DNA from 3 places in the Vibrio gangliei genome. Region 1 is predicted to be linked to each of the others. Evidence: predicted binding sites of a transcription regulator. Region 1 holds the regulator's gene; each other region holds the start of a gene.
What was found. Region 1 encodes CRP, which controls carbon source genes, mostly activating them, when cyclic AMP is high. Its sites were predicted from a motif close to TGTGANNNNNNTCACA; they were not measured.

Region 1 (10,617 bases):
TCAACTGGTCAGATTGTCTTGGTGTGTTTTCGATTGCTTTCGCGGTCGCTTGTTCTACCTTTTGTTCAACATAGTCGCACTCGACACATTCCACCACTTCAATGTCATTTTGTTCCCACACGCGCAGACTATCGGTTTGTTCACATAACGGACATTTAGCGCCGGCAATAAATCGTTTTCTCATGTCTCTTCCTAATATTGTCTCAACCAATATACCTAAGTCACTTGGGTATACAGCCTTTAATCCCAATCATGCTGCGTTTTTCTATCGCTTTCCATTTCTCGGTCAAAGATCTCTTCCAATTCTTTACGCGCCTCTTTCGCCCCAATTCCCACCTCTTTATCTTCAGTATGTTGAGGAAGCAGATCTTTTAACATGGTGGTATCGAGTTTTCTAAAGTGCGCTTCCGCTCGTTTGGCTTGATAAGGATGCATACCCAATTCGGTCAACACTTGACGCCCTAAATCCAACGCCCCCAAGAAAGTTTCGCGAGAAAACAGAGTGACACCAGTATTCATCAATTGATAGGCTTCCACTCGACTTCGTGCTCGAGCTAACACTTTTAGATTCGGAAAGTGCTGTTTACACAATTCGGCAATCTTCAACACTTCTTCCGGTGAATCGGTACAAATCGCGATCGCTTCCGCTTGTTCAGCCCCTGCCGCTCGCAGTAAATCAAGTTGGGTCGCATCACCGTAATACACTTTATAGCCAAACTTACGCAACAGTTGGATTTGGCTGGCATCACTTTCCAAAATAGTAATACGAATTTTATTAGCATAGAGCAAACGACCAACCACTTGCCCAAATCGCCCAAAGCCTGCCACTATCACGCGCGGCTCTTCATTAATCACATCTGATTTCATCTCGTCATTGAGATTAATAGTGCGGCTAAACCACTTCTGCTGCACCAACAAAATAAGCGGTGTGGTCATCATGGATAAGCTCACCACGACCAGCAAGGTTGAGGTCATTTGCTCTCCCAACAGTCCGTGGCCTTTTGCCGCGGTGAATAAAACAAAAGCAAATTCTCCACCTTGGCTCAATATGGCAGCCATACGGCTCCGCGCTTTAGGTCGCGTTCCCATTAAACGTGCCAATAAATACAAAATCAGCCCTTTAATGGTGACTAATGCCACCACCGCAGCCAATATTTTGATCGGGTATAACGTCAGTAACTCTAAGTTGACCGCCATACCAACCGACATAAAAAACAACCCAAGCAATAAACCTTTAAACGGTTCAATGGCACTTTCAAGCTCATGACGATACTCACTTTCCGCCAGTAAAACCCCGGCTAGGAAAGTACCGAGCGCCATGGAAAGCCCTAGTTGGTCCATCAGCACGGAAATACCAATCACTAAGAGCAAGGCCGCGACCGTAAACAATTCGCGAACACCGCTTAACACCACATAGCGAAATATAGGACGAAGAAGATAGTGACCACCCACTAATAACGCAGCAATGCCACCAATCATCCACACTGCATCGAGCCAATCACCACCGACATTTCCCGCCAACAAGGGCAGAAGCGCCAACATAGGGATCACAGCAATATCTTGGAAAAGGAGAACCGCAAAGCCCGATTGTCCGGTTTCGGTTCGCGCTAGCCCTTGCTCCTCAATGACTCGTAGAGCAATCGCCGTCGAAGATAACGCCAAGCCCATACCAACCACTAAGCTATTTTGCCAACCAACGCCGAGCATATTCACAATGGCAGAAATCACCAATGTCGTGGCTAAAACTTGTGCGCCCCCTAAACCTAAAATGGGCATTCGCATTTGCCATAATTTCTTGGGGTTCAATTCCAAGCCGATCAAAAACAGCAGCAGCACCACCCCAAGCTCGGAAAAATGCATGACGCTATCCACATCACTGATCAACCCCAAGCCCCAAGGGCCAATCACAATACCCGCAAGTAAATAGCCAAGTACAGAGCCTAATCCGAAGCGTTGCGCCAAAGGCACGGCAATCACCGCAGCCGATAAGAACACCACACCACTTTCTAAAAAATCAATTGTTGCTGAAACCATGGTGCATCCTTTCTATTTCTTTATCGAACCTGAATTTTTTATCGAATCTGACGGGTTGTTCGAGTCAAACGAAGCCGCCATATCCAAAGGATGATTCAACCAAGCGCGATACACTTCCGCATGCTCAATCCGTTCCGCTTGTTTTACATTACGCGCCCAATACAGCACTAACGGCTCCATCCAATGCATTTGACATAACTTGGCCGTCAACTCAAACGGCTGCAATATTTGCTCTAAAGGGTATTGGTTATAGCCGTGTATGGAAAACGCCTCTTTTGATCCACCCGTGGTGATCACACTGCGCCAATATTTACCTTTCAGCGCCGCGCCTTGTCCGAACGCGAAACCTTTACCCAAAACCGTATCCATCCATTCTTTCATTAACGCAGGACAAGAATACATAAACAGAGGATGCTGAAACACGATCACATCGTGTTCAAGCAGCAAGCGGTGTTCGGCAGCCACATCAATAAAAAAATCGGGATAGCGTGCATAGAGATCGTGAACAGTGACGTGAGACAGCCCCTGAATGGCTTTCAGTAAGGTTTGATTGGCAACAGAATTTTCAGGATCGGGGTGCGCGTAGATAAGTAGAATCCGAGGTTTATCGCTCCCCTCGTAAGATGAATGTGACGATGTTTGGTGAGTCTGTGCCATCCTAGCCCCTCTATTATCAATAAAAACAGATAACAGTGAAAAAGTCCTTAACAACTTCATCATATCTTATACCCAAGTGACTTCAAAATGCAGAATTCAGAGCTGTCATCCAAGTCTTTAAACAAGAAAGATTTGTATAGGAATGTGAATCACCTTTCAAACGAATCTGACGCAGTGTAAAGGCTTGGATGAAGCTCCCGAAGGGCAAGCTAAAACAAGCTTTATGCGGCGTTAAATTAAATAGAGATAGAATAGCTATGATCAAATTCAATTTGCCTTGCCTAAAACTTGTTTTAATCTTGCTGAAACTAGCATCTTGAAGTTACTTGGGTATAAATTGCATAATGATCGACATTTATCCTTGAAACCCCTAATATTCCTACCCCAGTGAAGAACCCGAAAACACTTCACTTCAGTCGATGATTTCCAACCCCAAACCTAACTAAGATCCTTATGATTATATTCTCAGATATCCAATTACTGCGCGGCGGCAAACCTTTATTAGAACAAGCCTCTGCAACGATTCATCCCGGTGACAAAGTAGGTCTAGTTGGAAAAAACGGCTGTGGTAAATCAACCTTGTTTGCCCTTTTGAAAGATGAGCTCTCGATTGATGCGGGTAATTTTCAAATGCCAACTCATTGGGAGTTAGCTTGGGTTGCTCAAGAAACGCCAGCATTAGAGCGCGCCGCTTTAGAATACGTGATTGATGGCGACCGAGAATATCGCCAACTCGAATCCGAGCTCGCCGCTGCAGAACAAGCTGACGACGGCACTTTAGTGGCAGAATTGCACGGCAAACTCGAAACCGTTGGCGGCTACACCATCAAATCACGCGCCGCAGAGTTACTGAATGGCCTCGGGTTTAGCCAAGAGCAAATGCAGTGGAACCTCACTCAATTTTCGGGTGGTTGGCGTATGCGTTTGAACTTGGCGCAGGCGCTATTGTGTCGTTCTGATTTACTTCTGCTCGATGAACCGACCAACCACTTAGATTTAGACGCCGTACTGTGGCTAGAAAAGTGGCTGCAAAATTACCCAGGCACCTTGATTCTGATCTCGCACGACCGTGATTTCCTCGACCCAATTGTCGGGCGTATCATTCATGTCGAAAACCAGTTATTGAATGAATACACCGGCAACTATTCTTCGTTTGAAAATCAACGCGCACAAAAACTCATGCAACAACAAGCCATGTATGTGAAGCAACAAAAGCAAATGGCACACATGCAGAGCTACATCGACCGTTTCCGTTACAAAGCCTCGAAAGCACGACAAGCGCAAAGCCGAATTAAAGCCTTAGAGAAAATGGAAAAAGTGCTCCCGGCGCAATTTGATAACCCATTCAGTTTTGAATTTCGTGAACCTGCGGCTTTGCCAAACCCAATCATCATGATGGATCAAGTCTCCGCCGGTTACGGTGACAACCTGATCTTAAAACACATTCGCTTAAATTTAGTGCCGGGCAGCCGCATTGGTTTACTCGGTCGCAATGGCGCGGGTAAATCGACTTTAATCAAATTACTCTCCGGTGAGCTAAAACCACAAGGTGGCGATCTCACCTATTCGCAAGGAGTGAAAATTGGCTACTTTGCTCAGCACCAATTGGAAACCTTGCACCCAGAAGAAACGCCATTACAACACATGATGCAAATCGCGCCGAATCACACCGAACAACAACTGCGAGACTACTTAGGCAGCTTTGGGTTTATTGGTGATAAAGCGCTAGATAAAGTCGCGCCGTTTTCTGGCGGTGAAAAAGCCCGTTTAGTTCTCGCTTTAGTCGTGTGGCAAAAACCCAACTTACTTTTGCTCGATGAACCGACCAACCACTTGGATCTCGACATGCGCCAAGCACTGACGATGGCACTGCAAACTTTTGAGGGCGCAATGGTTATCGTCAGTCACGACCGTTACTTATTGCGCGCGACCACCGATGATCTTTACCTCGTGGATGACAAACAAGTGGTGCCATTTGATGGTGACTTAGGCGATTACTACAAATGGCTCACCGAGCAACAAAAGCAAGATAAGAAAGACGCACAAGAGACCAGCAGCAACGAGCCAAGCCAGAATAGCGCTGCCGCTCGTAAAGAACAAAAGCGTTTAGAGGCAGAATTACGTAAACAAACGGCACCAATTCGCAAAAAGCTGACACAACTCGAAGAGAAAATGGACAAAATCAGTGCACAATTAGCTGATGCTGAACAAGAATTGAGTGATGTTTCTCTCTATCAAGACGAAAATAAGTCTAAGCTTACACAAGTATTAGCTACACAGGCCGCCAGCAAGTCTCAACTTGAAGAGATTGAAATGGAATGGATGACATTACAAGAAGAACTGGACACTTTAAGCTCATAATATGACCGACTATCAACCGCTGCCCTTAACCTTTGAACGCTTATGGCAATTTAGTTTGCAGCACTACGGTGTGCGTGAAATTAAAGAAGCCTGTTTGCACCTGCAAAACCAATATAACGGTAAGGTCAACTTAGTCTTATTACTAAAATGGTTAGATGAACATCAACTGTCATTATCAGAACAGCAGTGGGAACAATTGGATTCCGCCATAGAGCGCACTGAAGGATTACTTGAACAATTTCGCTATTATCGCCGTAAAGCCAAACCACACTTGCCCGATACCCTTTACCGCGAGTCACTACAATTTGAACTGCAATTAGAGCGTCAGCAACAATCCGACTTGGTGCATTGCATTAATCAAATGACGTTATCCGACAAAGTCACAACGCCGATGACGCATGTTTATTGCCAAGAGCTCGGCGCGACTCACTTATGTGACATTTTCTTCAACACCAAGAAAAGCGAAAAATGATGAGCGCTCAATAACACGAAAACTCATCTTCATGAGCATTTCCATTTCCAACATCTCTCATTGATTTAAGGCAGTACAATGATTATTCCTTGGCAAGACATCACCCCCGACACGCTTGAAAATTTAATTAAAGAATTTATTTTGCGCGAAGGCACCGACTACGGCATGCAAGAAACGTCGCTTGATACCAAGATAAAACAAGTGAAAGCTCAACTAAAAGCCGGCAGCATTGCGATTGTGTATTCCGAGCTGCACGAAAGCGTCGATATTCGCGCCATCAATGAAATCCGTTAACTAACCTGATTTTGTCATAACGAGAAGCCAAGCAAAGTAGCAGCTATTTATTCTTATCCGCCATTCCTCTACACTGTTTGGCAATATTTAGTCGAAAGAAAGGATTATCATGTCGGCCAAACATCCTATTATTGCGGTAACTGGTTCATCCGGTGCAGGAACCACCACTACCTCTGAAACTTTCCGTAAAATGTTCAATATGATGGGCATCAAAGCCTCTTGGGTTGAAGGTGATAGCTTCCATCGTTACACACGTCCGGAAATGGATGTCGCCATTCGTAAAGCCAAAGAGCAAGGCAAACACATCAGCTATTTTGGCCCGGAAGCCAATGACTTCCCCGCACTATCAAACTTCTTCAAGCAATATGGCAAAGATGGCACCGGCAAAGTGCGTCGTTATCTACACAGCTTTGATGAGGCGGTACCATACAACCAAATGCCAGGCACTTTCACCCCGTGGCAAGATCTGCCTGAAAATACCGATGTGCTGTTTTATGAAGGATTGCATGGCGGTGTTGTCGATGGCGAGGTCAATGTGTCTAAACACGTCGACTTCTTGATAGGCATGGTGCCGATCGTCAACCTGGAGTGGATTCAAAAGTTCGTACGCGATACCCGTGACCGTGGCCATTCGCGTGAAGCCGTGATGGATTCTATCGTCCGCTCAATGGATGACTACTTAAATTACATTACCCCGCAATTTTCTCGAACTCACATTAACTTTCAACGCGTACCAACAGTGGACACATCTAACCCACTCAATGCCAAAGGCATTCCAAGTCTCGATGAAAGTTTTGTGGTGATCCGATTGCGAGGCATTAAAAATGTCGATTTTCCTTATCTGCTCGCCATGATTGAAGGGTCATTTATGTCCCGCCATAACACGCTTGTGGTGCCGGGCGGTAAGATGAGTTTTGCCATGGAGCTGATCATTCAGCCGTTGCTACATCAGCTGATCGAAACCGGAAAAATCGACTAAAATTGCTAGCAAGAGCACACTTACTGTCGAGTATGTGAGTTCGGGCACGTTTTAAACCTGAAAAACCCCTGTCTTGGGCGATCAAAATCAAGAAATTCCATCGAGAAAGGGGTAGTATTTAGGGCCGACTGTAAAAACAACTTACAGCAAAAACTAATCAACACCTATTCTATTTGACCAGTTTAGACGGTCTCAGGATGAGTGACTCCAAACTGAGCAAGCCTTGTAGAGGAAGTAACAAATTATGGTTCTAGGTAAACCTCAAACAGACCCAACACTAGAGTGGTTTCTATCACACTGCCACATCCACAAGTACCCTTCAAAAAGTACTTTGATCCATGCTGGCGAAAAAGCAGAAACCTTATACTACATCGTTAAGGGTTCAGTAGCGGTATTAATCAAGGATGAAGAAGGCAAAGAAATGATCTTGTCTTACTTGAACCAAGGTGACTTCATCGGTGAATTAGGCCTATTCGAAGAAGACCAAGAACGTACTGCTTGGGTCCGTGCAAAATCGCCTTGTGAAGTCGCTGAAATTTCATTTAAGAAGTTCCGCCAACTTATCCAAGTGAACCCAGATATCCTAATGCGTCTTTCAGGCCAAATGGCAAAACGTCTGCAAATCACTAGCCAAAAAGTTGGCGACTTAGCCTTCCTAGACGTAACAGGTCGTATCGCACAGACTTTGTTGAACCTAGCAAAACAACCGGATGCCATGACTCACCCTGACGGCATGCAAATCAAGATCACTCGTCAAGAAATCGGCCAAATCGTTGGCTGTTCTCGTGAGACAGTAGGTCGCATCTTGAAGATGCTAGAAGAGCAAAACCTGATTTCTGCACACGGTAAAACTATCGTGGTATACGGAACGCGTTAAGCGCCTTTCGTTTTATACATAGTGCAAAAATTAACAAAGCCACTGAATGAGAGTTCAGTGGCTTTTTTGGTATTCGAGTTTCGTTATTCGGGCGCTACGCTGCTTGTAACTCGAAAAGGATAAGAGCCGAGAGCCGAGAGCCGAGAGCCGAGAGCCGAGAGCCGAGAGCCGAGAGCCGAGAGCCGAGAGCCGAGAGCCGAGAGCCGAGAAAATTTTGCACCGATACAAACTAATGTCAATTATTCTGTCCGGCTCCCGAGTATGCGTCCCAGAACCACTGCACTTCTAGTTTTTTTCCTAGCTTCGAGAAGCGCAGCGACCTAGACACGAGTATCGAAACTACCCTATCGCCGGCAACACTCCCGCACTAATCAGCACTTGTACCCCAATGATCACAATACCCATCGATAAAGTTAATCCTAGGCCCAATGAGCCACCACCGACAGTAAAGGCTTGTGTCTCTTGGTGCTGCTGACGTGATTTCATTACCATTACTACTGGCAATAAAATCGCTAGGATAGCCAGAGCAATCGCTGCATAGCCCAGCGCCATAATGAAACCTTGTGGATAAAACAATGCAAAACACAGTGGTGGAACAAAGGTCACCAATGCAATCACAACACGACCGCTTTTGCTCTGATTCTTATTCAAGCTATCGCCAAGGAATTCAAATAAACCTAAACTCACACCTAAGAAAGACGTAATTAATGCAAGATCGGCAAATATAGACACAACTTGAGCAATCATTGGATTATGAATTACTTGAGAAAGCGTCCCCACTAACGCCGTCACATCCCCCGCTTGTGAAAGTGTGGCTTGATCCACCACCCCGAGCGTGGCCAACTGCCACAGAATGTAGACGACCAACGGCAGCAACGAGCCAAACACCATCACTTTTTTCAGCGATTTCATGTCCAATTCTAAATAGCGCACAACGGCAGGAATGCTGCCATGAAAACCAAATGATGTGAAAATCACTGGTAACGCAGCAATGATCAAACCTTTTTCTAGTGGCATATTCACTAAATGTACCGGCTCAATATTCGGCGTTAAGAAAAACAGTATCACCGCCATGGCAACCAGTTTACAGGTGAACAGCACGCGGTTTACTCGGTCTACTGAAGAGGTACCGAAAGTCACAATCGCCGCGATAATAACGGTAAAAATCAACGTGCCCATACCATTGGACACATCCAGTGCAAACCAATTGTGCAATTTGGCATTAAATTGGCCACCACCACCGGCAATGTAGGCGGCACATAGCGCATAAAACAAAAACAGCATCGCAAAAGTCGCAATCCATTTCCCTTTCTCGCCCAAAAATTGCTTGGCAAGTGTATGTAGCGTGGCATCGTGATCCGCATGCTGATGCAGTTCCAGCATTAATAATGCGGTATACGCCATCAAGGCCCACATACCAATCATGATGATGAGAGAAGTGCTAAAGCCTAAGCCAGCAGATGCGATAGGTAGAGCTAACATGCCTGCGCCAATCGTGGTGCCAGCAATGATCAAAGTACTACCAAAAACCTTTGAATTACTCATGTGTCTGTCTTTTTATCATTAGGTGGAATATTAATCTGACACATTACCGACTTTACAGAATGAAATCGAGGTGAAGAATCCCAGTTTTGCGCAAATATTCTACAAAAATGCCGCCATTTACGCTTTTATTAATATGTATCGAAATAATTACAGTATGTAAATAAAAATAAACCCTGAGACCAAAGTAGCCACAGGGTTCACTGTTTAACCGGTTTTTCTGGCTAAGATTAGATGCCGTATTGAGCGCGATATGCTTTAACAGATTCTAATTGCTCAGCATTATCACCTTTCTCTTCAAGGTAAGTAACCAAGTCACCTAGACTGATGATTGAAATCACCGAACAGCCAAAGTCACGTTCGACTTCTTGGATAGCCGATAACTCACCTTTGCCTTTTTCCTGACGATCGATTGCCACCAATACACCCGCTAAATCAGCGCCATTCGCTTTAATGATTTCCATCGATTCACGAATTGCAGTACCTGCGGTGATCACATCGTCCACCAGCATGATGCGGCCTTCTAATGGATTACCCACTAAGTTGCCACCTTCACCATGATCTTTGGCTTCTTTACGGTTAAAGCAATATGGCGTGTCAATATCGTGATGATCAGCTAGAGCGACAGCGGTGGTAGTCGCAATTGGAATACCTTTGTAAGCTGGGCCAAATAGCACATCAAATTCAATACCCGAATCGGCTAAAGCAGCAGCATAAAAACGACCTAAACGCGCTAAATCACGACCAGTATTGAACAAACCAGCATTAAAGAAATACGGGCTCTTACGGCCAGACTTTAAAGTAAACTCGCCAAATTTAAGAACTTGTTTCTCAAGAGCGAACTCAATAAATTCACGTTGATATGCTTTCATAATTATCCTGACTGTCGTATTTGTATTTAACTTTATTATTTCGAAAGAGCCGTTATTCGGGCGCTTCGCTGCGCGTTTCTCGACAGAGCAAAGATCGCTTTTTCGAGAAACGAGTAACGTTGATTAAATTGCTAAGGTTGCCTTCTGAACTTCAATAATATCTTGGATACCTTTCTCAGCCAGATCGAGCAATTGATTAAGCTCAGCGCGAGAGAACGCTTCGCCTTCTGCTGTACCTTGTACTTCGATCATCTTGCCTTCTTCGGTCATCACCACATTCATGTCTGTATCCGCCGCCGAATCTTCGACATATTCCAAGTCACATAAAGCGTGCTCGCCAATGATACCTACCGATACCGCAGCAACATGACACTTCATCGGGTTCTTTTTCAATTTGCCAGAATCCACTAACGATTGAATCGCATCGGCCAATGCCACACTTGCGCCTGAAATCGAGGCTGTACGTGTGCCACCGTCGGCTTGAATCACATCACAGTCCACCGTGATCATCATTTCACCCAGCACATCT
Region 2 (10,617 bases), 770 kb from region 1:
GCGTACCGCCAGATAAGCCTTTACCCCAGTAGTCGTTAGCATCGCCTTCCACTTCAAACTTCACGCCTTTTGCAAGGAACGCGCCGAATGACTGGCCAGCAGAACCGGTGAATTTGACATTCATTGGTTTTGGTAAGCCTTGGTCTTTGTACACTTTCGAAATTTCATTCGATAGCATAGTACCGGTACTACGGTCGGTATTGATGATTGGGAATAGCGCTTCAACCGCTTCACCTTTAGTAAGAGCAGGTTGCGCCACTTCAATTAACTTGCGATCGAGTACTTCATCAAGGCCATGATTTTGCTGTTTCTGGTTGTAAACGCCATCTTCAGCACGCGGCTCTTGAATATAAAGCACAGGGCTTAAATCAAGGTTCTTATATTTCCAGTGCTGGATATCGTCGCGAACTTTCAGTTTTTGAGATTGACCAACCATTTCTTCAATAGTGCGGAAGCCAAGCTCAGCCATGATTTCACGTAGACCTTCTGCCATGTATTGGAAGAAGGTTACCACATCTTCTACGCGGCCATCGAAACGTTCACGTAGTGTTTTGTTTTGTGTCGCGATACCAACTGGGCAGGTGTTCTTATGACATTTACGCATCATGATACAACCTTCAACCACAAGTGCTGCGGTTGCCACGCCCCATTCTTCTGCGCCAAGTAGCGTTGCAATCGCTAAGTCGCGAGGCGTTTTCATTTGGCCATCAGACTGTACGACGATACGGTTACGTAGGCCGTTTTTAAGCAAGGTTTGGTGAGTTTCGGCTAGGCCAAGTTCCCACGGTAAACCTGTGTGGCGAATCGAAGACATCGGAGATGCACCGGTACCGCCATCGAAACCTGCAATTAGGACAACGTCAGCTTTTGCTTTCGCTACACCTGATGCGATAGTACCAACGCCCGCTTCTGATACGAGCTTCACGTTCACGCGGCTATCACGGTTAGCGTTTTTCAAATCGTAGATCAGCTGAGCCAAATCTTCGATTGAGTAAATGTCGTGGTGTGGCGGTGGTGAAATCAAGCCAACTCCTGGAGTAGAGTGACGGGTTGCACCGATCCAATCATCCACTTTATCGCCTGGTAGCTGACCACCTTCACCTGGTTTCGCCCCTTGAGCCATCTTGATTTGTAGCTCGTCAGCGTTAGTTAGGTAGTAAGAGGTCACACCGAAACGACCTGAAGCGACCTGCTTGATAGCAGAGCGTTCCCAGTCACCATTGGCTTTTTTCTCAAAGCGAATTGGATCTTCACCACCTTCACCAGAGTTAGATTTCGCGCCAATGCGGTTCATGGCAACAGCCAGAGTTGAGTGCGCTTCGTAGGAGATAGAACCAAAGCTCATCGCACCGGTAGCAAAGCGTTTTAAGATGCTTTCGATTGGCTCCACTTCTTCTAGCGGGATAGAACCGGCTGGATTTTTAATGAAGTCCAATTGGCTACGTAGTGTTGCTGCGTTGTCACCTTGATCATCCACTGCTTTCGCGTATTGCTTAAACTGCGCGTAATCTTTATTACGAGTCGATTGTTGCAATAGAGAAATGGTTTCAGGGTTGAATAAGTGTTTTTCACCACGCTGTTTCCACTGATACACACCGCCCACATCCAACATTTGAATTGGGATCTCACGAGTTGGGTAGCCCACACGGTGGCGAACTAATACTTCGCGTGCGATATCATCAATGGTTAGACCTTGAATACGTGAAACAGTACCGGTGAAGTACTTATCTACCACCGCTTTACTGATACCTAGAGCTTCAAAGATTTGAGCGCCGTGGTATGACTGTAGAGTCGAGATCCCCATTTTCGAGAAGATCTTCAATAGACCAGCATTGATACCTTTACGATAGTTATTGAAGTATTGTTCGGTTGGTACTTCTGGATCGAGTTTTTTCTTCTTCTGAAGATCCACGATCGTTTCTGTCACCAAGTAAGGGTTAACCGCATTGGCACCGTAGCCAACAAGTGTGGCGAAGTGGTGTGTTTCACGCGCATCACCGGTTTCGATCACGATGTCACACTTAGCTCGTAGACCTTTACGAATAAGGTGATGGTGTACTGCACCGACAGCTAACATTGCAGGGATGGCTGCGTGGTTAGAGTTAGTCGCACGGTCCGTTAACAGGATAATTGAATAACCATCGATGACCGCATCTTCTGCGTACTGACAAATACGTTTTAGCGCACGTTCCAGTTTGCCAGGTTCTTCCGTTGCACGGAATACGATATCGAGCGTTTTCGCTTGTAGATGCTCGTTATCAATCGCACGTAATTTCTCAAGTTCATCGTTAGATAGAACTGGAGACTCAAGTTCTACTTTACGACAGTGCTCTGGTGTTTCAGTCAGGAGGTTATGGTCACGACCTAGATAGGTGTTGAGTGACATAACCATACGCTCACGGATCGGATCGATCGGTGGGTTGGTCACCTGAGCAAACAGCTGCTTGAAGTAGTGAGATAAATGCTGGGATTGGTGTGATAGAACCGCAAGTGGCCAGTCAGCACCCATAGACATCAGTGGTTCATAGCCAGTTTCAGCGAGAACGTGAATGATGTCGTTGACTTCTTCTGTTGTGATACCAAACGCTTGTTGATGCTGTAGCAATTTAGCCGCAGAAGGCTGGTGGTGCATATTGTCGGCATCAGGCAGTGTTTTTAGCGTTAATAGGTTGTCTTGAACCCATTGCTCGTAAGGTTTCGCTTTTGCGATACTATCTTTTACTTCTTCATCAGAAATAATGCGACCTTGTTCTAGATCAGCAACGAAGATACGACCTGGTTGTAGGCGGCCACGGTATTCAATGTTCTCTGGGGCAATTTCCACTGCGCCAGATTCCGATGCCATTACCAAGAAATTGTCTTTGGTTACAGTATAGCGAGACGGACGTAAGCCGTTACGGTCAAGTGTTGCCCCTACTTGCACACCATCGGTGAAACAAACAGACGCTGGGCCGTCCCATGGTTCCATGATGTTGGCGTGGTATTGATAGAAGGCACGACGCGCTGGATCCATGTTCTTGTTTTCTTGCCATGCTTCAGGGATAAGCATCATTAAAGCGTGTGGCAAGCTACGGCCTGAAAGCACTAATAACTCTAGCGCCATATCAAAGTTAGAAGAATCTGAACCATTTTCAGAGCAGATCGGCAATAGCATGTCGATTTCCGCTTTTGAGAATAGATCCGATTCTAAAATGGCTTCACGCGCTTTCATCCAGTTCAAGTTACCGCGAACTGTGTTGATCTCACCATTGTGCGCAATGTAACGGAATGGTTGAGCGAGACGCCATTTAGGGAAAGTATTGGTTGAGAAACGAGAGTGAACCAACGCCAAGGCCGTAACCATGGTTGGATTTTGTAGATCAAGGAAGTATTGGGGAACTTGATCAGTGGTTAACTGACCTTTATAAACCAAAGTCTTATAAGACAATGAGTTAATATAAAAATCATCACCGATGTTTGATACAGACTCTAAGCACACGCGAACGGTGTAATTACGCAATACGTAAAGTTTACGCTCAAGCTCTTCCGGCGTCATACTTGGGCCACCAGAGATGAAAACGTGCTCAAATTGCGGTTCGGTGCTTAAAGGATCTTCACCGATCATTGAGTTATCAACCGGCAGTACACGGTAACCTAAGATCTCAAGATCAAGGCGTTTGGCATTACGCTCTAGGATATCGCGACATTGTTGGCGTTTGTGTTCATCTTTAGGGAAAAGAACCACACCAACACCGTATTTTTCGAAAGAAGGGAGCTTAATACCAAGCTTGACCGCTTCTTCTAATAGAAATTCGTGAGGTTTTTGCAGCAGAATACCCGCACCGTCACCACTGCATGGGTCACAACCTTGACCACCGCGGTGTTCCATTCGGGCTAGCATATCGAGTGCTTGGGTTACTACCGCATGGGATTTACGGTTTTTCAAGTGAGCAACAAAACCGATTCCACAGGCATCATGCTCCAGCTCGGGAGTGTACAATCCTTGTGTACTGTGCTCTCTACTTACCATAGGTACATCCTTCCAAGTTAAATAGCAGCTTTGATTCGCTTCAATGCGTCTCTTTAAAGCCACTTTGTCCTTTTATTTACTTATAATCTTCAACTTACTTCGACATTGCTCGGTCTAGTAAGTGCGATTCCTTTCAACCATTCGCAGAAAAGTATTTGCGAAAAAAGCGGTTCCTTAGTTCCTTTTGTATCTGCTTGAACACATATCCAGTGTTTTATGCTTTTTTAAAAGGAAGTGCTAGCGATTTACTCCTGAATTTTGACGTGATTCCTATCACGAAAACACAGAATCGTTCACCCATCCTACATTTTTGTACTATGTAATTCCAACGAAAGTTGAATAAAAGTGATGATTTTTTTTTCTTATTTTGCATATTAAAAGAGCAAAATACGCTGATGGTTTGAATTTTATGCTGTTTTTATGAATATATATTTTAAAAATTCGTTCCAATCTATTTGTGCTGTTTAGTGCGGTTGATATTATTGACACTAACTAAAGGGGAGGGGATGAATAAAAATATCATCGGATTGTGAGCCCATAGCCCCACATTCTATGCGATTGCTTGTAAGATAACAGAAGATGATTCGTTATTTTGAATGGTTAGATAGGTGATAAATGGATTGGTTGTACTTAAAAGGCCATGGAATATTAGTCGATATCGTGTTTGTACTGCTGTGTTTATCGGTGGTGTATTACTTTTATTTCCGTAATACCAAGCAAGTGGTGGCACTTGTTAAAGAAACGCCGACCGCCATATTCCTCGTTGGGTGCCAAGATGGTGAAATTGTTGATGCTAACCGGATGGCTAGGCAGCTCCTATCGATTCGCCGTGTCGGGAAACGATATCTCGCACCATCACTGATTACACCTAAGATCCTGTTGGCGATGATTGATAAGGCGAAAAGTTCTCCTCTTCAAGATTGGTCTATTTCTGAACATCATAAAATCCGCGTGCATTTCACATTTAGCCAATCTATCGTTGATAGCAAAAAGGTATGGGCGGTTCATGCGACATTACCTCAACCAATCGCAAATCTCAGTCAAGAATCATTACTGAGCCTACAAGCATTTAATGCGTTATCTCAGCTCGTTTTTCTTAAAGATGTCGATGGAAATTTAGTCTCCACTAATTCCGCCTATCAACGCTTTTGGGCCCATCGAGAAATGGAAGGCTGCGGTATGATGTTGCTAGACAATATAGAAAGTGGTTTTTCTAACAAGCGTTGGACGACGACGCCGGCTGGTGATAGTTGTTTACTTGAAACTCATGTTACTCCAGTGAAATCTGAAGGTGGTAAAATCATCGGCAGTATTGGCATCAGTTATGATGTGTCGGATTGGTTTTATATGCAGCAATCTTGCAGTGATGAAATTGCTAAACGGCAAACCATGGAATTGGATCTAAAGAAAAGCGAAACCTTATTACAGTCCATTTTGACCGCTTCTCCTTACCCTATCGCCTTGATGAACCAGCAAAGAGTTCATGAAGCTTGCAACCAAGCCTATGCCGATTCTTTAGGCATTGCGAGCCCCGACCAGATCATTGGGCACAGCTTAGAAGAGCTATTACCGCAGCATCTTATTGAGCGTTTTGAAGAGTCTGACCGAGAAGTGTTAGAGAAAGGCAATACGTTGCGTTTCATCGATATGGTGAAAAATATTCACGGTGAGCCTGTTTGGTGGGATGTACTCAAAGCGCCTTATACAGAACCTTTTACTGGTAACACAGGATGCTTAGTTATTGCACGTGATGTAACTGAACATATTGCTGCAGAGCAAAAGCTGGCTAAAGCCTATTCTGAAATAGAACGCTTATGTTACTTTGATACTCAATTGCATTTGCCTAATCAGCGCTATTTTGACAGTCAATTACAGGCAGTGTGGCGATTGCATCTTCGTCAAGAATCCCCCTTAACCGTCATGATTTGTCACCTGGATAATTTAGATAGTTATCAACAACAGTATGGGGATGAATCGGCCCAGGAAGTGCTGTCGCTTGCTGCGAGCGCATTAGAACAAGCGATCCAGCGAGGGGCTGATTTATTGGCAGTGAATGAACAAAATGAATTTATTTTCTTATTGCCTGAAACACAAATGCCGGCCTGCCAGTTAGTCGTTGATAAAATTCATGCGGCGATAGATAAACTCAACATTGAATTTAGGCACCGTGAGCGCGAGATAAAAATGACCGCAAGTCTTGGTGTGTCGAGCGCTATACCGCTACGCCATTTTGAACCAGAGATAATGGTGACATTGGCTTATCAAGCATTAAATGAGGCCAAACAAGCCGGTGGTAATCAAACTCAAGTGCGTTTCCTTTCACAATTAGAAAGCTCACATTCTGAGCGGAGTTCTTCATGAAGTTATTAAAAAAACTCGCTCAATATTATGTCGATTTATTGGTTAAATTGGGCATGGTGCGTTTTTCCATGTTACTGGCGTTGGCATTGGTGTGTTTCTCTGTATCAATACAAGCCGTTGTGAGCATAATTTGGCGTGGAGAAGTCGATAATATCGTGATCATCCGTTCCATCTTCTTTGGTCTATTGATCACGCCTTGGGCGGTGTATTTTCTGACGGTGGTGGTTGATCAACTGGAAGAATCAAGGCAAAAACTCAGTAATATGGTGGTGAAGCTCAAAGACATGCGTCAACGAGATCATCAGCTGAACCTCGAACTTCAACAGAATATTCATAAATTAAATCAAGAGATCATTGAAAGAGAAAAGGCAGAGGAAGCTCGCCTTGAAATGATGCAAGACCTTGAAAACGAAGTTTATCACCGTGAGCGGACTCAGATGGAGCTAGCTGAAAGTACGTCGTTAATGCGTTCATTTCTCGATGCCTCGCCTGACTTAATTTATTATCGCAGCACAGAAGGGGTGTTTTTAGGTTGTAATAAATCGTTCGAGGAGTTGCTTGGCATGCCTCAATCCGAATTAGTCGGGATGTCAATCGATGATGTATATAAAGACGAAGCGACCTTACGCCAAATTAAAAGCACCGATAACACGGTCTTTACCGAAAATCGAGAATTGGCATACGACATTTGGCTTGAATATCCGAATGGCCGAAAAGCGTTTTTTGAATTTCGTAAGTTACCATTTTATAGCAAATCCAATGAGTTATTAGGCCTAGTTGGATTTGGTCGTGACATCACTGAACGCAAAGCCTACCAAGATGCATTGGTCAAAGCCAGCCAAGATAAAATCACGTTTATTTCAACCATTAGCCACGAATTAAGAACACCGTTGAATGGCATTGTTGGATTAAGTCGCATGCTTCTGGATTCAAAATTAGATCAAGAACAGCGTCAGTATATGCAAACCATTAATATTAGTGCGATTACTTTAGGGCATATTTTTAATGATGTGATTGACCTTGATAAGTTGGATCGAACTCAACTTGAACTGCTGCCTGTTGAAACGGATTTACAAGCGTTTATTACGGATATTGAAACCATTTCTGGTTTGATGGCCGAACAAAAAGGGCTTAGTTTCGAACTAGACCAACTCACTGATTTACCGGATGCCATTATGGTGGATGCGACTCGTTTGCGTCAGGTGTTATGGAATTTATTAAATAATGCCATGAAGTTCACCAAGCAAGGCGGTGTGACCGTTAATGTCAGTGCTGAGTTTGATGATGAATGGGCCAACCTAGAATTTGAGATTGAAGATACCGGCATTGGTATTCCCGAGAGTGAGATCGATAACATCTTTGGAATGTACTATCAGGTTAAATCGGGCAAAGATAACTTACATGCGGTTGGTACCGGTATTGGCTTAGCGATATCGAAAGAATTCGCGCGTCGTATGAATGGCGATATTACCGTAAGCAGTGAACTGGGCTTTGGCAGTACCTTTACGGTATCGATTAAGGTGCCGGTTGCGCATTTGGAAGCAACGAGTGAAGAACTAAACGCTCAAACCAGTCTACGCATCTTCATGGTAGAAGATATTGAACTCAATGTGACCGTTGCCCGTTCCGTACTAGAAAATCTAGGGCATAGCGTTGAAGTGGCGATGTCGGGGGAGGAAGCATTAAGCAAGTTTAACCCTGAGCGGTATGACTTGGTATTTTTGGATATTCAACTGCCAGACATGACCGGCTTTGATATTGCGCAGAATTTTAGAAAACACTATCAAACCTTGCCACCATTAGTCGCATTAACCGCAAATGTGATGAAAGATAAACAAGAATACCTTACTAAAAGTATGGACGATGTCATAAGCAAACCTTTGGCGGTTAAAGATGTTTATCACGTTATTAATAAATTTGCTCCGTCCTCTAGTGAGTTAGCGCAACTCGAAACTCAGGGCAGCCATTCTGAGTCGAATCAAACAGAAAGCGCCGAGAATGGCATTATCGATACAGACATGTTGCTTTCTTATATTGAAATAGTCGGTACTCAACCTGTGTTAGATAGTGTGGCAATGTTTGAATCGGCCATGCCTAATTACATGTCACTGTTAAATCAATATTTGGCGGAACAAGACGATGATAATGTCGTCTCGGAGGCACATAAGATCAAAGGTGCAGCGGGATCCGTTGGTTTACAACGAATTCAGCGTTTAGCGCAATTGGCCCAAACCCCTGAGGCCGAAGAGTGGCGTGAAAAGGTTGCGGGTTGGGTTGAAGAGATTAATCAGAATTATCAAAAAGACATCGAACTGTTGAAGGTATGGATGAAACAACAAGGCTAGTGGTTTTTACCCGCTCGTTTCATTCGTCGTTATCTGAAAATGGAGATATGAAAAAGGCCTTGTGATCGCTCATAAGGCCTTTGTTGTTTCATTGGGCGATACTACTCGCTTAGGTCACCGCAAAAACGGTAGCCTTCACCATGGATGGTGGCAATGATCTCAGGCGTATCCGCCACAGATTCGAAATGCTTACGAATACGACGAATTGTTACATCGACTGTGCGGTCATGAGGTTTTAGCTCGCGTCCAGTCATTTTCTTCAATAGGTCAGCACGAGTTTGGATTTTGCCAGGGTTTTCACAGAAGTGAAGAAGGGCACGGAACTCAGAGCGAGGTAATTTGTAGCTTTCGCCCATAGGGTTAACTAAAGAACGGCTATTAATATCCAATACCCAACCGTTGAATTCGTATTTTTCAACCACACGCTTATCTTCTTGTGATTCGCCTTGGTTCATTGAGCGATGAAGTAGATTGCGAGCACGGATGGTTAATTCACGAGGGTTAAATGGTTTAGTGATGTAATCATCAGCACCAATTTCTAAGCCTAAGATTTTATCGACTTCGTTATCACGACCAGTTAAGAACATTAAAGCAACGTTCGCTTGTTCTCTTAGTTCACGAGCCAATAATAAGCCATTTTTACCTGGTAGGTTGATGTCCATAATGACCAAGTTGATAGCATTTTCAGACAAAATCTGATGCATGCTATCGCCATCAATGGCTTCAAAAACAGTATATCCTTCTGCTTCAAAAATAGTCTTCAGCGTGTTGCGTGTGACTTGTTCGTCTTCAACGATAAGAATTTGTGGGGTATGCATAGGAGTACCTAAATCATGACTTTAAATGGTTTAATTCATTCTAGATAAAAATAACATTTTGCTAGCAATTTCATGCGGAACAACAGACAAGGCATCATCGCTAGACATGTAACTACTATCAACTTAGCTCAAAATACGGCAAAAAACGGTTAGCTAAGCCTTTGTATACGATGTAACTGAGTCTACAGTCTTAACAGCTTGCTAACAATATGTGTGAATCGGCTATTATCAAGTTTGTTGATTTGCATCAATCAGTTTGAAAAATAAATGTTAAAAACAGCATCAGAAACCTATGGATGAGGGAATAATATGAAAGATTTACTACCGGAATTATGTGACAGATATGCTGAACAATTGACGTTGATTCCCGCCGCTTGGAAAAGTTTTGGCGGTAAAGTCGCATTCTATGGTGAGGTCGTCACTTTGCGTTGTTACCTTGATAATAGTTTGGTCAGAGAAATATTGTCACAAAAGGGCAACGGAAAAGTCTTGTTGGTTGATGGTAACGGTGCATTAGAAAAAGCGTTATTAGGTGACCAGCTCGCGATATTAGCGCAAGAAAATGGCTGGCAAGGCGTGATTGTATATGGCGCTGTTAGAGATGTTCATACCTTGTCGCAAATTGATTTAGGGGTTCAAGCACTCGGTGCGAGTCCATTCAAAACCGATAAACGAGGCGCAGGAGAGAAAAATACCAGCTTGGAGATAGCCGGCGTGACGGTTTTACCTGGTGATTATATTTATGCAGATTGGAATGGCGTCTTGATCAGTACTCATGCTGTCGATATGAGTGAGTTTGATTAACGCTAATTTATATGATTTTCATCTCTATAATTAATTAAAACCCGAATAAATCGAAGTTTTCATTGACTCTTGATGGTTAAATCGGTAAATGTAGAGTTACTTGATAATACAAGACGATATAACAATGATGTTTTTTACCAGCGCTATGATTATGACCACCATTATTACCGACACTACGTATGTTGGGGCGGGCTGGTAAGCGAAAGTTTTCAAAAAAGGCCTGTATCCCACCAGATACAGGCCTTTTTTTATGCCAATTTGAAGTAAGTTTGGAGGAAGG
Region 3 (10,617 bases), 760 kb from region 1:
AAAGCACCCAGTAATTACGATTGAAGGCAAAAATAATGAAACCAATCGCTCCCATCATGTTACAGATTAAAATGAGTCGTTTTCGGTCTATACCTTGATCTGACCACCAACCAATAATTTGGCTCACAATGACACCGGAAATCGTCATTACCATGAAAAAAACACCGATCAAATAAGGGCGCGCTCCGACTTCTTCAGAAATGAATAAACTCATGGTCGGCATGGTAAATGCGCCTGCTATTCCTACGAAAAAGCAAGTAAATAGTAGGGAGACCGACGTTTGATCTGGCTGATTGCCTGGGAACAGTGAATAAAGTAGTTTTTTCATTGCGTAAATGTTGAACCATGAGTGTTGAATTGGGAGGTAATGCGCGCATGATAGCAAAGCTGCTGAATGAAAAATATACGGAAGGAGCAAATAGTACTCACTTAGTGAATGTATAAGCTGCTGATTTTCAAGTAATGTGGATTAGAGTGGTGGAATTTATATTTCGAGTCTGCATAATGAATTTATAGATTGTTATGGAGCATAAATTTATGGATGAAAATAATACCCCGCTGTTAAATTTAAGAACGGTCACTCCTGAAGATTACGAAGAACTGGCCGCATTGATGGATCTCGTCTTTCCTGATGTGGGTGGTGCCTGGCCTGAATCGACTATTCGTGATTTGATTACGCAGTTTCCAGATGGCCAAGTTTGCATTGAAGATAACGGCCGTATGGTCGCGGCAGCGTTGACCATGAAAGTGGCGTACAGCCGTTTTTCTCTTCCGCATAAAAACAGCGATTTGGTCAACGAGAATGATGTGGTTCAGCATAATTCGAAAGGGGATGCATTGTATGGTCTGGATGTATTTGTGCACCCAGATTATCGTGGCTTGCGCTTAGGGCGTCGTTTGTACGAAGCTCGTAAAGAAATGTGCCGCGCCAATAATTTGAAAGCCATTTTGACCGGTGGCCGTATCCCTGGTTTTAAAAAGTATTCCGATGAGATGAAAGTCAGTGAATACATCGATAAAGTGAAACGCCAAGAGATTCACGATCCTATTTTATCCTTCCAATTATCTAACGATTTCGATGTAAAACGTTTGATGCGTGGTTATTTACCTGAAGATGAAAAATCGCAAGGTTACGGCACGTTGTTAGAGTGGGATAACATTTTTTACGAAGAAGAAGTGGCTTCCATTCACGCGACGGAAAAAAACATTGTCCGCATTGGGGTGGTGCAATGGCAAATGCGTCATGTCATGTCATTAGATGATTTGGTGAACCAAGCGGAATTCTTCATTACTTCTCTTGCGAATTACCAATCGGATTTTGCTTTATTCCCAGAGTTTTTCAGTGCGCCACTAATGGGGCTGGCTCCGGATTTACGCTCGGTGGAAGCGATGCGTTATTTAAGTGAGTATTCAGATGAAATTATTCAACGATTCTCCCACCTAGCGGTCACTTATAACATCAATATCATTGCTGGTAGTTTGCCTGTGATGCGTGACGGAAAGATGTACAATATTGCATACATGTTACACCGTGACGGAATCATCGAAGAGCAATATAAAATCCATATCACGCCACATGAAGAGTGGGATTGGGTAATTGAAGGTGGCGATAAAGTTCGTGTGATGGAAACGGATGCCGGTAAAGTTGGTATCTTAATTTGTTACGACGTCGAATTCCCTGAATTAGGAAGGATGCTAGCTGAGCAAGGTATTCAAATTTTGTTTGTGCCGTTTTGGACAGATACCAAGAATGGTTACTTACGTGTTCGCATTTGTGCGCAGGCAAGGGCGATTGAAAATGAATGCTATGTCGCAATCAGTGGTAGTGTCGGTAATTTGCCTCGCGTTGATAACGTCGATATTCAATACGCGCAATCGGCGGTGTTCTCTCCATCGGATGTATATTTCCCTCATGATGCCATCATTGCTGAAGCCGATCCGAATACGGAGATGATGATTTATGCCGATGTGGACTTATCGAAACTGAAAATGCTACATAGTGAAGGTTCAGTGACCAACCTCAAACATCGACGCCCCGAGTTGTATAAATTCTCACCAGTGAATAACCGCGCGAAGAAGTAACTTTCGTCCTAATGTTGCCAATGACGTAGGGTCTTTGGGCCTAGATAAACGTGTCATTGGCAACAGCTATTAACAAAATTGACGCAATCCATTTAGTAAAATCAAGAAATTAGGCGACACTTAAAGAACAAGCCAAATGTGCTACATAAAACGAAAGCCCCTGATAAATACAAAATAAAAGGAGTTGTTTATGGCATCGTTAAAAGTTCGAGATTATATGCGCCCAAGAGCCGTCACCTTTAGTGTTGATATGACATTGCCGATTGCTTTGGAAAAAGTGCTAGCCGCCCAAAATATTGGGGGGCCTGTGGTGAATGAAAAAAATGAAGTGGTCGGTTTTTTATCAGAACAAGATTTACTCAATCGTTTAATTCAGGTGAGCTATCATTGCCAAGATACGCACTCTGTGGGTGATTGTATGCGTAAAGACGCATTTACTATTAGCCCTGAAATGTCGGTTATTGAGTTGGCGAACATGATGCAAGAAGGTAAACCTAAAGTTTATCCTGTGGTTGAGAATAAGAAATTGGTGGGGATTATTTCTCGCCGAGAAGTGCTCAAAGCCATTAGCGATAATCTAGATAAGAGCTTCAAGCATCAACTATAATCGTCACTCGGGTATAGTGTAATCTACACCAGATTGTTGGGTCGCATATCGATGCGGCCTTTTTTATTGGTTCAAATGATGAACCTCAACTGAAGTGAATTAAAATGTGATGGCAACCGTTTAGCTGATTTATTATGTATACATGTTGCATTGATGATGTGAGTTTAATCACGTTAATAGCGATGCGGCGGCATTACAGTAGCAACATCTTTTTTAGCCAAACCCTCTGGCAGACGATAACTAAGGAGCACATTGTGGCACCAACCGATTCTCAAAACGTATTCCACCTAGGCGTGAACAAACAAGATTTAAATGGCGCAACGCTTGCAATTATTCCGGGCGATCCAGCGCGTGTAGAAAAAATTGCTAAGTTAATGGATGAGCCTGAGTTTTTAGCTAGTCACCGTGAATACACGGTATTTCGTGCGAAACTTGATGGTAAGTCTGTTGTGGTATGTTCTACCGGTATTGGTGGCCCATCAACCTCTATTGCGGTAGAAGAGTTGGCGCAACTTGGTGTTCGTACTTTCTTGCGTGTGGGTACAACAGGGGCGATTCAACCTCATTTGAATGTGGGTGATATGATTGTCACCACCGGCTCTGTACGCTTAGATGGGGCAAGTTTGCATTTTGCTCCAATGGAATTCCCTGCTGTAGCGGATTTTGATGTTGCCACTGCGATGAAACAATCTGCGCAAGAAGTGGGTTGCACAGTACATACTGGTGTCACAGCATCAAGCGATACGTTCTACCCAGGCCAAGAACGCTACGATACCTTTACTGGTCGTGTCGTATCACGCTTTCAGGGTTCAATGAAAGAATGGCAAGAAATGGGCGTGTTGAACTTTGAAATGGAGTCGGCAACGTTGCTGACCATGTGTGCGAGTTCTGGTCTTAAAGCGGGCTGTGTTGCCGGTGTGATTGTGAACCGTAGTAAAGATGAAATCCCAGATCATGAGACGCTAAAACAAGCAGAAACTCGCTCGATCGAAGTGGTAGTGAATGCGGCGAGAAAATTACTGTAAAAGTAAAATAGAAATTTTATAAATCCAGCGCATTAATCATATAAAAAAGCCCAATGATGTCGATCATTGGGCTTTGTTGTTGCGGGCTTCGCTTTGGGTTTTGTCTCATAAAGCGAAAGTTATAAATTCTCTTCGTGACCGCCAGCCTCATTAAACCAAGCCGTGAGATAGCTTTTCAGATCTTTGAGTTCATCTGGACCAATTAATGCTAACCCAAGATCTTGGGCACGAGAAATATCATTGTGACGCATTGGTCGGAAGCTCACGAGCATAGCCCGAGCCTGTAAGCCACCGAGTAAATCACGTAACGACTCCAGTTTGTATAAGGTATCGTCACCATCATCACGCATGCCTTTGGTTTTACATTCAATAATATGCAGCTTATTGTTGACCACTGTCGCTACATCTAATTCATTACGCACTTCGCGACTACCACTTTCACGGTACACTTGCACGTTTAAAGAGTGATCTTGAATTGTGGGCAATTCATCTTGAATTTCACGTACCGTATTGTGAACAAGGTTTTCCAACCATTCACCATTTGAGAAACGGCGAGCATCTTCATTGTAGAAGGTGAGAATGCCGTTTTCATAAGTGGCAAGTTCGATGTCAACTAAGTCGGAGATTAACATATCAAGTTCACGGTAACCTTGTTGTTTCTCGGTTAGTTCAACATCCAGTTTTTGCTCTTTACGGCAGGTTGTAGCCAAGTAGTTTAGAGTCGCAAGACCTGGGCCAAGCTCCAAAGCATTACCTGCCCAACGTTTACCTAATTCATGTAATTTGGCATCAAGTGGGGCTGGAATTTCATTGGTTGGAAATTCGCTGCGAGCACCGAAAATGGTTAAATAATCACTGATGCGAATATGGTCTTGTACTTGTTGTTCAGGTTGGTTGTCAGGATACAGCCAGCATTGATTGTCACTAAACGGTTCAACAACAAAGATAGGCCAGTTATAACTGCGAATCACTTCATAAACCGAGAGTAGTCGGTGTCTTAACCCACAACTGGCATTAAGAAAGATTTTGTCATCACGTGTTCTTAAACGTTCTGCGAGTTCTTTGACTTTTGCCTTTATAGCTGAAGTATTAACCGCACTTGGGATTTCGAAAAACTCAGAGCTGATCCCGCGAGAGCTGACGACGGTTTCGAGTCGTTGATACATTTCGAGTTGCTCATGGTCACCGATAAATGCCATGTGAGTACATTCAGAGCGGTTATCCAAAAGTGGGGTGATTAAACGAACGGGGTCTTGATCTATGATTCCAACATGAACCGCCATCTTAATTTCCTTTGTTAGCATTAGCTAAAATATAATAAATTCAATGACTCAACTTTAGTGTGTCGAAGGTATGAAGCGATGAACACAGGAAAGGTAAGTAATCGATAGTCAATGTTTTAAGTCACAGTCAAACGGAGTAATAGATAAAAAGTACAGTGACTTATGTCTCATATTCAATATGTGGCTAACCGGGGGTAATAACAAGGCAAGCGTTGATTATTTAGTAAAATAAGTCACTCGTCATGCTCAAAACCACATACTGCATGTATAAACTAGACTATAAAAAGTGTGATCAGTTCCAAATTAAATTCAATTTCGCTTGTAAATTCAGCGCTCTAAGCAAGGAAATCTGGCAAGAGAAAATATTGTGATATCCGCAGGCTTGTCGCATACTAATAAGCCCTACATGGTGAAAGTTATTCCAGATCAATTGGATGGATGAATATCCAGCATGTGGCGTAAGGCAATAATATCGATTAGCGAATTAGGAGTGAGAAATGTCTGAAGAAACGATTTTTAGCAAGATTATCCGTAAAGAGATCCCGTCAGATATGCTGTATCAAGATGACCTTGTCACTGCGTTTCGCGATATTAATCCAAGAGCGCCAAGCCATATTTTAATTATTCCAAATAAGTTAATTCCAACAGTAAACGATGTAGAAGAAGACGACGAACGTGTACTCGGGCGTTTATTTACCGTGGCAAAGAAACTTGCTCAACAAGAAGGCATTGCCGAAAATGGATACCGACTTATCGTGAACTGCAATGCTCATGGTGGACAAGAGGTCTATCATATTCATATGCATTTAGTAGGTGGCGAACCTTTAGGGCCAATGTTAGTTAACTAGGCCGCTAAACATTATGATGAAATCAATGCAGATAAAATCGTTACCAGTTTCGACTTTTCAGTTTACTGCTGCTTCGTATTGGGGCCGCTCGATAAAAATGATCATGATTGCAGTATGCTGTTTAACGTTAAGTGCTTGCGCGAATTTATCTGCAGGTAATCTTTTTAGTCATTACTCTGCACAAAATAAAGATATGTACCAAGATGTCGCGAAAGGCGATTTTAAAAGTGCAGAGCAAGAAATCATTGACTCAGACATCGGTGGCCCGGTTTTAAGTAATATGGAAAAGGGGCGGGTGTCATTCTTAGCTGAGAATTACCCAAACAGTTTTGCGTCGTTTCAACTGAGTGATAAAGCCTATACTGAACTGTCTCGACGCGCGACTATCTCTGTAAGTGAAAGTGCGAATCAAGCGGGTTCCTTAGCAACCAATGATAATTTAACCACGTATAACCCTGCCGATTATGAGCTTGGTTATTTACATCTGTATTTAGGGTTAAATTATTTACAGAATAATGATTTTCAAGGCGCATTAGTTGAAATGCGCCGTGCCAATCAAGTACAAGAAAAAGCGCGTAAAAGCCGAGATGCGGAGTTAAAAGACGCACAGGCACAAATGAAAAAGAATGGGGTTCAGCCGAATCTTGGCAGCATTATTTCTCAGTACCCTGATGCAGGGAAAACCTTGCAAGCTGTACAAAATGGGTATTTGTTATACTTATCTGCATTACTATTTGAAGCGGATAATCAACTTAATGATGCTTACATTGACTACAAACGTGCATTAGCAGTTTATCCAGAAAACCGTGAGATTATTGATGCCACCATCCGTGTAGCAAAAAAATTGGGCATGCGACAAGATTTGGATGCTTTGGTGAAACAATATGGTGATACGAAGGCGGTTCCTCGGGGCAATGGACAACTTATCGTGATTGATGAAAGGGGCGTGGTGGCACAACGTGGTAGTTGGCGTCTTTCATTGCCGATTTGGGACAGCTCGGGTCGAACCAAGTTTTATAGTGTCGCGTTGCCTGTGTATAAGAATGTTAAAGTACAAAATTTCAGCCCGTTAACATTAAATAATCAAGCGTTAACTGCTAGCCTTTTATCTGATACCAATTTAATGGCAGAAAATGATCTCAGTGAGCGTATTCCCACTATGGTGCTGAAACAAGGGCTACGTTTGTACACCAAAGATCAGTTAAGGCATCAAGCAGCCAAAGCCGATGATTCTGGTGTGTCAGAGTTGATTGCGAATATATGGAATATTGTCACAGAGCAGCCTGACACGCGCAGCTGGCAAACATTACCGGCTCAAGTTTTTAGCAGCAGTATTAATCTTACGCCTGGTGAATACACGATTTCCTCGGGTAGCCATCAATACTCAATTGAGGTAAAAGAAAATCGCCGAACGTTTTTATGGCTTTCGCGTCAAGGGAATACAGTAACAGCTTGGCATAAACAATTAGGAGTAATTCAATGAAAAAATGGTTAGTGATAGGCTTAGGACTTGTTGCCTTAGCGGGATGTTCTAGCAGTAATACCGCTGGATTGCGTATTGATAGCGCCAGTCAGCAAGTTTTATATAGTGACACGGCACTAGATGATGATTTGACAATTGACTCCATTGATACTCAAGCCAATAACGGTAATACTCGCGGTTTAGTAAAGATCATCAATAACTCTCAAGATACGCAAAATCTGCAATATCGTTTTTATTGGTATGATGAGCAAGGGCTAGAAGTGAATGCGAAGCAAGGGGCTTGGCGTCAGTTTATCCTACGCGGTTATGAATCAATGACTTTAAGTGAAGTGTCTGTGAACCCGAATGCGACACAATTCCGCATTCAAATTCGCCCACAAGATTAATGAAAGGAAGTAACGAATGAAAAAAACAGCAATTGCATTAATTAGCTTAGCTGTCATTTTAGGTGGCTGTTCAAATAAGGTTCAGTATGGCGACGCCAATTCTGCGGAAACCACAACAGTAGATTTCGGCTCGACTGATCTACAAAAAATTGCCAATGAAATGGCAGACAGCATGCTGGCTTCGGGTTCTGTTGCCGCCATTCAAGGTCGTCCAATTGTGTATGTGGACAACATTCGTAACAAAACCAGTGAGCATATTGATACAGAATCCATCACAGATTCAATCACCACTAAAATGCTGAACTCTGGTAAGTTCCAGCTGGTTGACATGACAAAAGTAGAAGATGTTCGTAAGCAATTGAACTTCCAAAACAATGACGAGTTGGTTGACCAAAGCAGTGCAATCAAATTTGGTCAAATGATGGGGGCGCAATACATGCTTTATGGCAACCTATCAAGCATTGTGAAAGAAGCGGGTAGTGATAAAGACGTGTACTACAAAATGACCATGCGTTTAATGGATTTGAAAACCGGCCTGATCCAATGGGCTGATGAAACTGAGATCCGTAAGCAAGAGTCGAAAAGTTTCTTCGGAATGTAATGTTGTCAGTGACTGAGTGCTGGTTACAAGCCACTAAACAAGAACCGAGTTTAGTGATGCTAGAAAAACAATGGTTTAAACAAACTATCAGTGCTCAGCCTCTTTCTGGAGGATTGACCAATCAATGTTGGAAAATATCCACCCAATGTGGCCGCCATTATGTATGGCGGCCACATTCTGTTTCTACGCAGGCTTTATCGCTTGAGCGTGGGAATGAATTTCAAATATTATCCGTTCTACAGCAAGCACCATTTTCACCACGGGTAGAAAACCTTTTTTCTGAAGGCTTGTTGGTCGAGTGGGTGGATGGTACTACTCTCACTCAAGTTGACCATCATGATGCTCTAGAGAGTGTGATGAAGTGTTTGTCGTTGTTACATCGATTTGAAGAGGGAAATACGCTATTTGACGATGATTTAATGTCTTCACACCCTGTTAGATCATTTGATTATGCCCGCTGCATAAAAACGTATTGGCAGTCATTAGAACCAGAACAGCGAACGCCTAGCCAAACTTATCGTTTTAACCATTTATTGTCTCTGTGTGATGACTTGTATCAAGAGACGCTTTCTGTTGCGCCTGCTTGTTTATGTCACTTCGATCTGGGCGACTATAATATTATTCAGAAAGACGATTCAGAATTAGTGATTATCGATTGGGAATATGCCGCTATGGCGAGCCCCATTTTGGATGTCTCAACCAGCATTCTTGCCGGGCAGTTTGATGTTGATTTGAGTGTTAAAGCGTATGCGAAATGGCGACTTGCAATGGATATAAAAAATGGCAATACACATGCTAAAGCCATCAATGAGCCGTTATGGCGAGAAATGGTTCAACGCTGGATTCCTTTATTACGCTTCATGGCTTTGTTGTGGCATAGCATTACTTACTCTTTATATGGGCGAGCTTCAGACCAAGAAGCGATACAAATATTAAGTCGTCAACTCGCTCTCGACGGTTATTAGGCGGTTATTAATTATGCAATGTCGAATGGTAAGAGTTACGTAGATCACTATTCATGTTTCATAAAGCATAAATTGTAGAAACAGTGGTTTAAAACCATAATAATCGTGGTAGATTGAGTTTATCTATCGAGAACTGAGGATGGTTCAATGATCATTTATTTACATGGCTTCGACAGCACTAGCCCAGGCAATCATGAAAAAGTATTGCAGCTGCAATTTATTGACAGTGATGTGCGATTCATCAACTACAGCACACTTCATCCTAAACACGACATGCAGCATTTGCTAAAAGAAGTGACTAAGGTCATCGAAGAAAGTGATGACCCATCTCCGTTGATTTGTGGTGTTGGTTTAGGCGGTTATTGGTCTGAGCGTATCGGCTTTTTATGTGGTATCAAGCAAGCTATCTTTAATCCTAACTTAAAACCACAAGAGAATATGCAAGGTCGAATTGATCGACCTGAAGAGTACGCGGATATTGCAACTAAATGTATCAAAGATTATCGAGAGCAAAACAAAGATAACTGTATTGTATTTTTATCTCGCCATGATGAAATTCGTGATAATCAAGATGTTTATGATGAGCTTTCACCGTACTATCAAGTGGAATGGGATGAAAAAGAAACGCATAAATTCAAAAAAATATCTCAGCATTTACAAAAGATAAAAGCGTTCAAACAAGCATAGAACCGTTGTAAAAATCATCAAAAAAGAGCCTTTCTTGCGGCTCTTTTTTTATTTCTATTGATTCAAACTTTTGTCTGGATATAATGAGCTAGATCAAATTTTTTGATATTTTCAAAATAAATTAAATCAAAAATGCACAACATCTCACAATATCGCAATTTGATTTCACCGATACGAAACAACTTTTTCATCTCTCAAAGATGGTCCTTTAAGTTCGCCTGAGATTCAAAATATAAGCGTGGCATGGTGAACGAACTGTATCGACAAACATGAAGAATTTCTCAGTTGGGTTGTGGCCGAGCTGATCCAATTTTAATTTTATGCCGATTTGATTTTTAATTTATTTAGGAGTGTCAGATGACGCGAATCGTTGTTGTAGGTGGTGGTGCAGGTGGTCTTGAACTTGCAACCAAATTAGGCCGAACATTAGGGCGCAAACGTCGTGCCACGGTAACTTTGGTCGATCGTAAAGCCAGTCACTTATGGAAACCATTGTTGCATGAAGTGGCAACAGGTTCATTAGATGAAGGGGTGGATGCATTAAGCTACCGTGCTCATGCCAAGAATCACAGCTTTGATTTTCAAATGGGCAGCCTAGAGGGCATCGACCGTGAACGCAAAGTGATTTCGTTGAGCGAAATTCGTGATGA

Region 2: the regulator CRP is predicted to act here: its motif matches at 4,272-4,287, upstream of gltB (glutamate synthase large subunit).
Region 3: the regulator CRP is predicted to act here: its motif matches at 2,847-2,862, upstream of udp (uridine phosphorylase).

The regions. Positions count from the first base shown of each region.
Region 1 covers NZ_AP021869.1:2,350,914-2,361,530, forward strand. The annotation lists gene Vgang_RS10920 (YheV family putative zinc ribbon protein) at 1-184, opposite strand, end outside; gene kefB (glutathione-regulated potassium-efflux system protein KefB) at 241-2,034, opposite strand; gene kefG (glutathione-regulated potassium-efflux system ancillary protein KefG) at 2,047-2,691, opposite strand; gene Vgang_RS10935 (ABC transporter ATP-binding protein) at 3,145-5,052, shown strand; gene Vgang_RS10940 (TIGR02444 family protein) at 5,054-5,524, shown strand; gene Vgang_RS10945 (YheU family protein) at 5,603-5,818, shown strand; gene Vgang_RS10950 (phosphoribulokinase) at 5,928-6,797, shown strand; gene crp (cAMP-activated global transcriptional regulator CRP) at 7,042-7,674, shown strand; gene Vgang_RS10960 (aromatic amino acid transport family protein) at 8,014-9,219, opposite strand; gene pyrE (orotate phosphoribosyltransferase) at 9,447-10,088, opposite strand; gene rph (ribonuclease PH) at 10,212-10,617, opposite strand, start outside.
Region 2 covers NZ_AP021869.1:523,329-533,945, forward strand. The annotation lists gene gltB (glutamate synthase large subunit) at 1-4,009, opposite strand, end outside; gene Vgang_RS02405 (diguanylate cyclase domain-containing protein) at 4,625-6,370, shown strand; gene arcB (aerobic respiration two-component sensor histidine kinase ArcB) at 6,367-8,715, shown strand; gene arcA (two-component system response regulator ArcA) at 8,817-9,533, opposite strand; gene Vgang_RS02420 (putative 4-hydroxy-4-methyl-2-oxoglutarate aldolase) at 9,843-10,337, shown strand; Thr leader region at 10,469-10,588, shown strand.
Region 3 covers NZ_AP021869.1:1,591,670-1,602,286, reverse strand. The annotation lists gene Vgang_RS07295 (sugar efflux transporter) at 1-328, opposite strand, end outside; gene Vgang_RS07290 (bifunctional GNAT family N-acetyltransferase/carbon-nitrogen hydrolase family protein) at 538-2,082, shown strand; gene Vgang_RS07285 (CBS domain-containing protein) at 2,273-2,689, shown strand; gene udp (uridine phosphorylase) at 2,944-3,714, shown strand; gene Vgang_RS07275 (Card1-like endonuclease domain-containing protein) at 3,834-4,997, opposite strand; gene hinT (purine nucleoside phosphoramidase) at 5,495-5,845, shown strand; gene Vgang_RS07265 (COG3014 family protein) at 5,949-7,328, shown strand; gene Vgang_RS07260 (YcfL family protein) at 7,325-7,714, shown strand; gene lpoB (penicillin-binding protein activator LpoB) at 7,731-8,315, shown strand; gene Vgang_RS07250 (phosphotransferase) at 8,315-9,280, shown strand; gene ycfP (alpha/beta hydrolase YcfP) at 9,428-9,967, shown strand; gene Vgang_RS07240 (NAD(P)/FAD-dependent oxidoreductase) at 10,325-10,617, shown strand, end outside.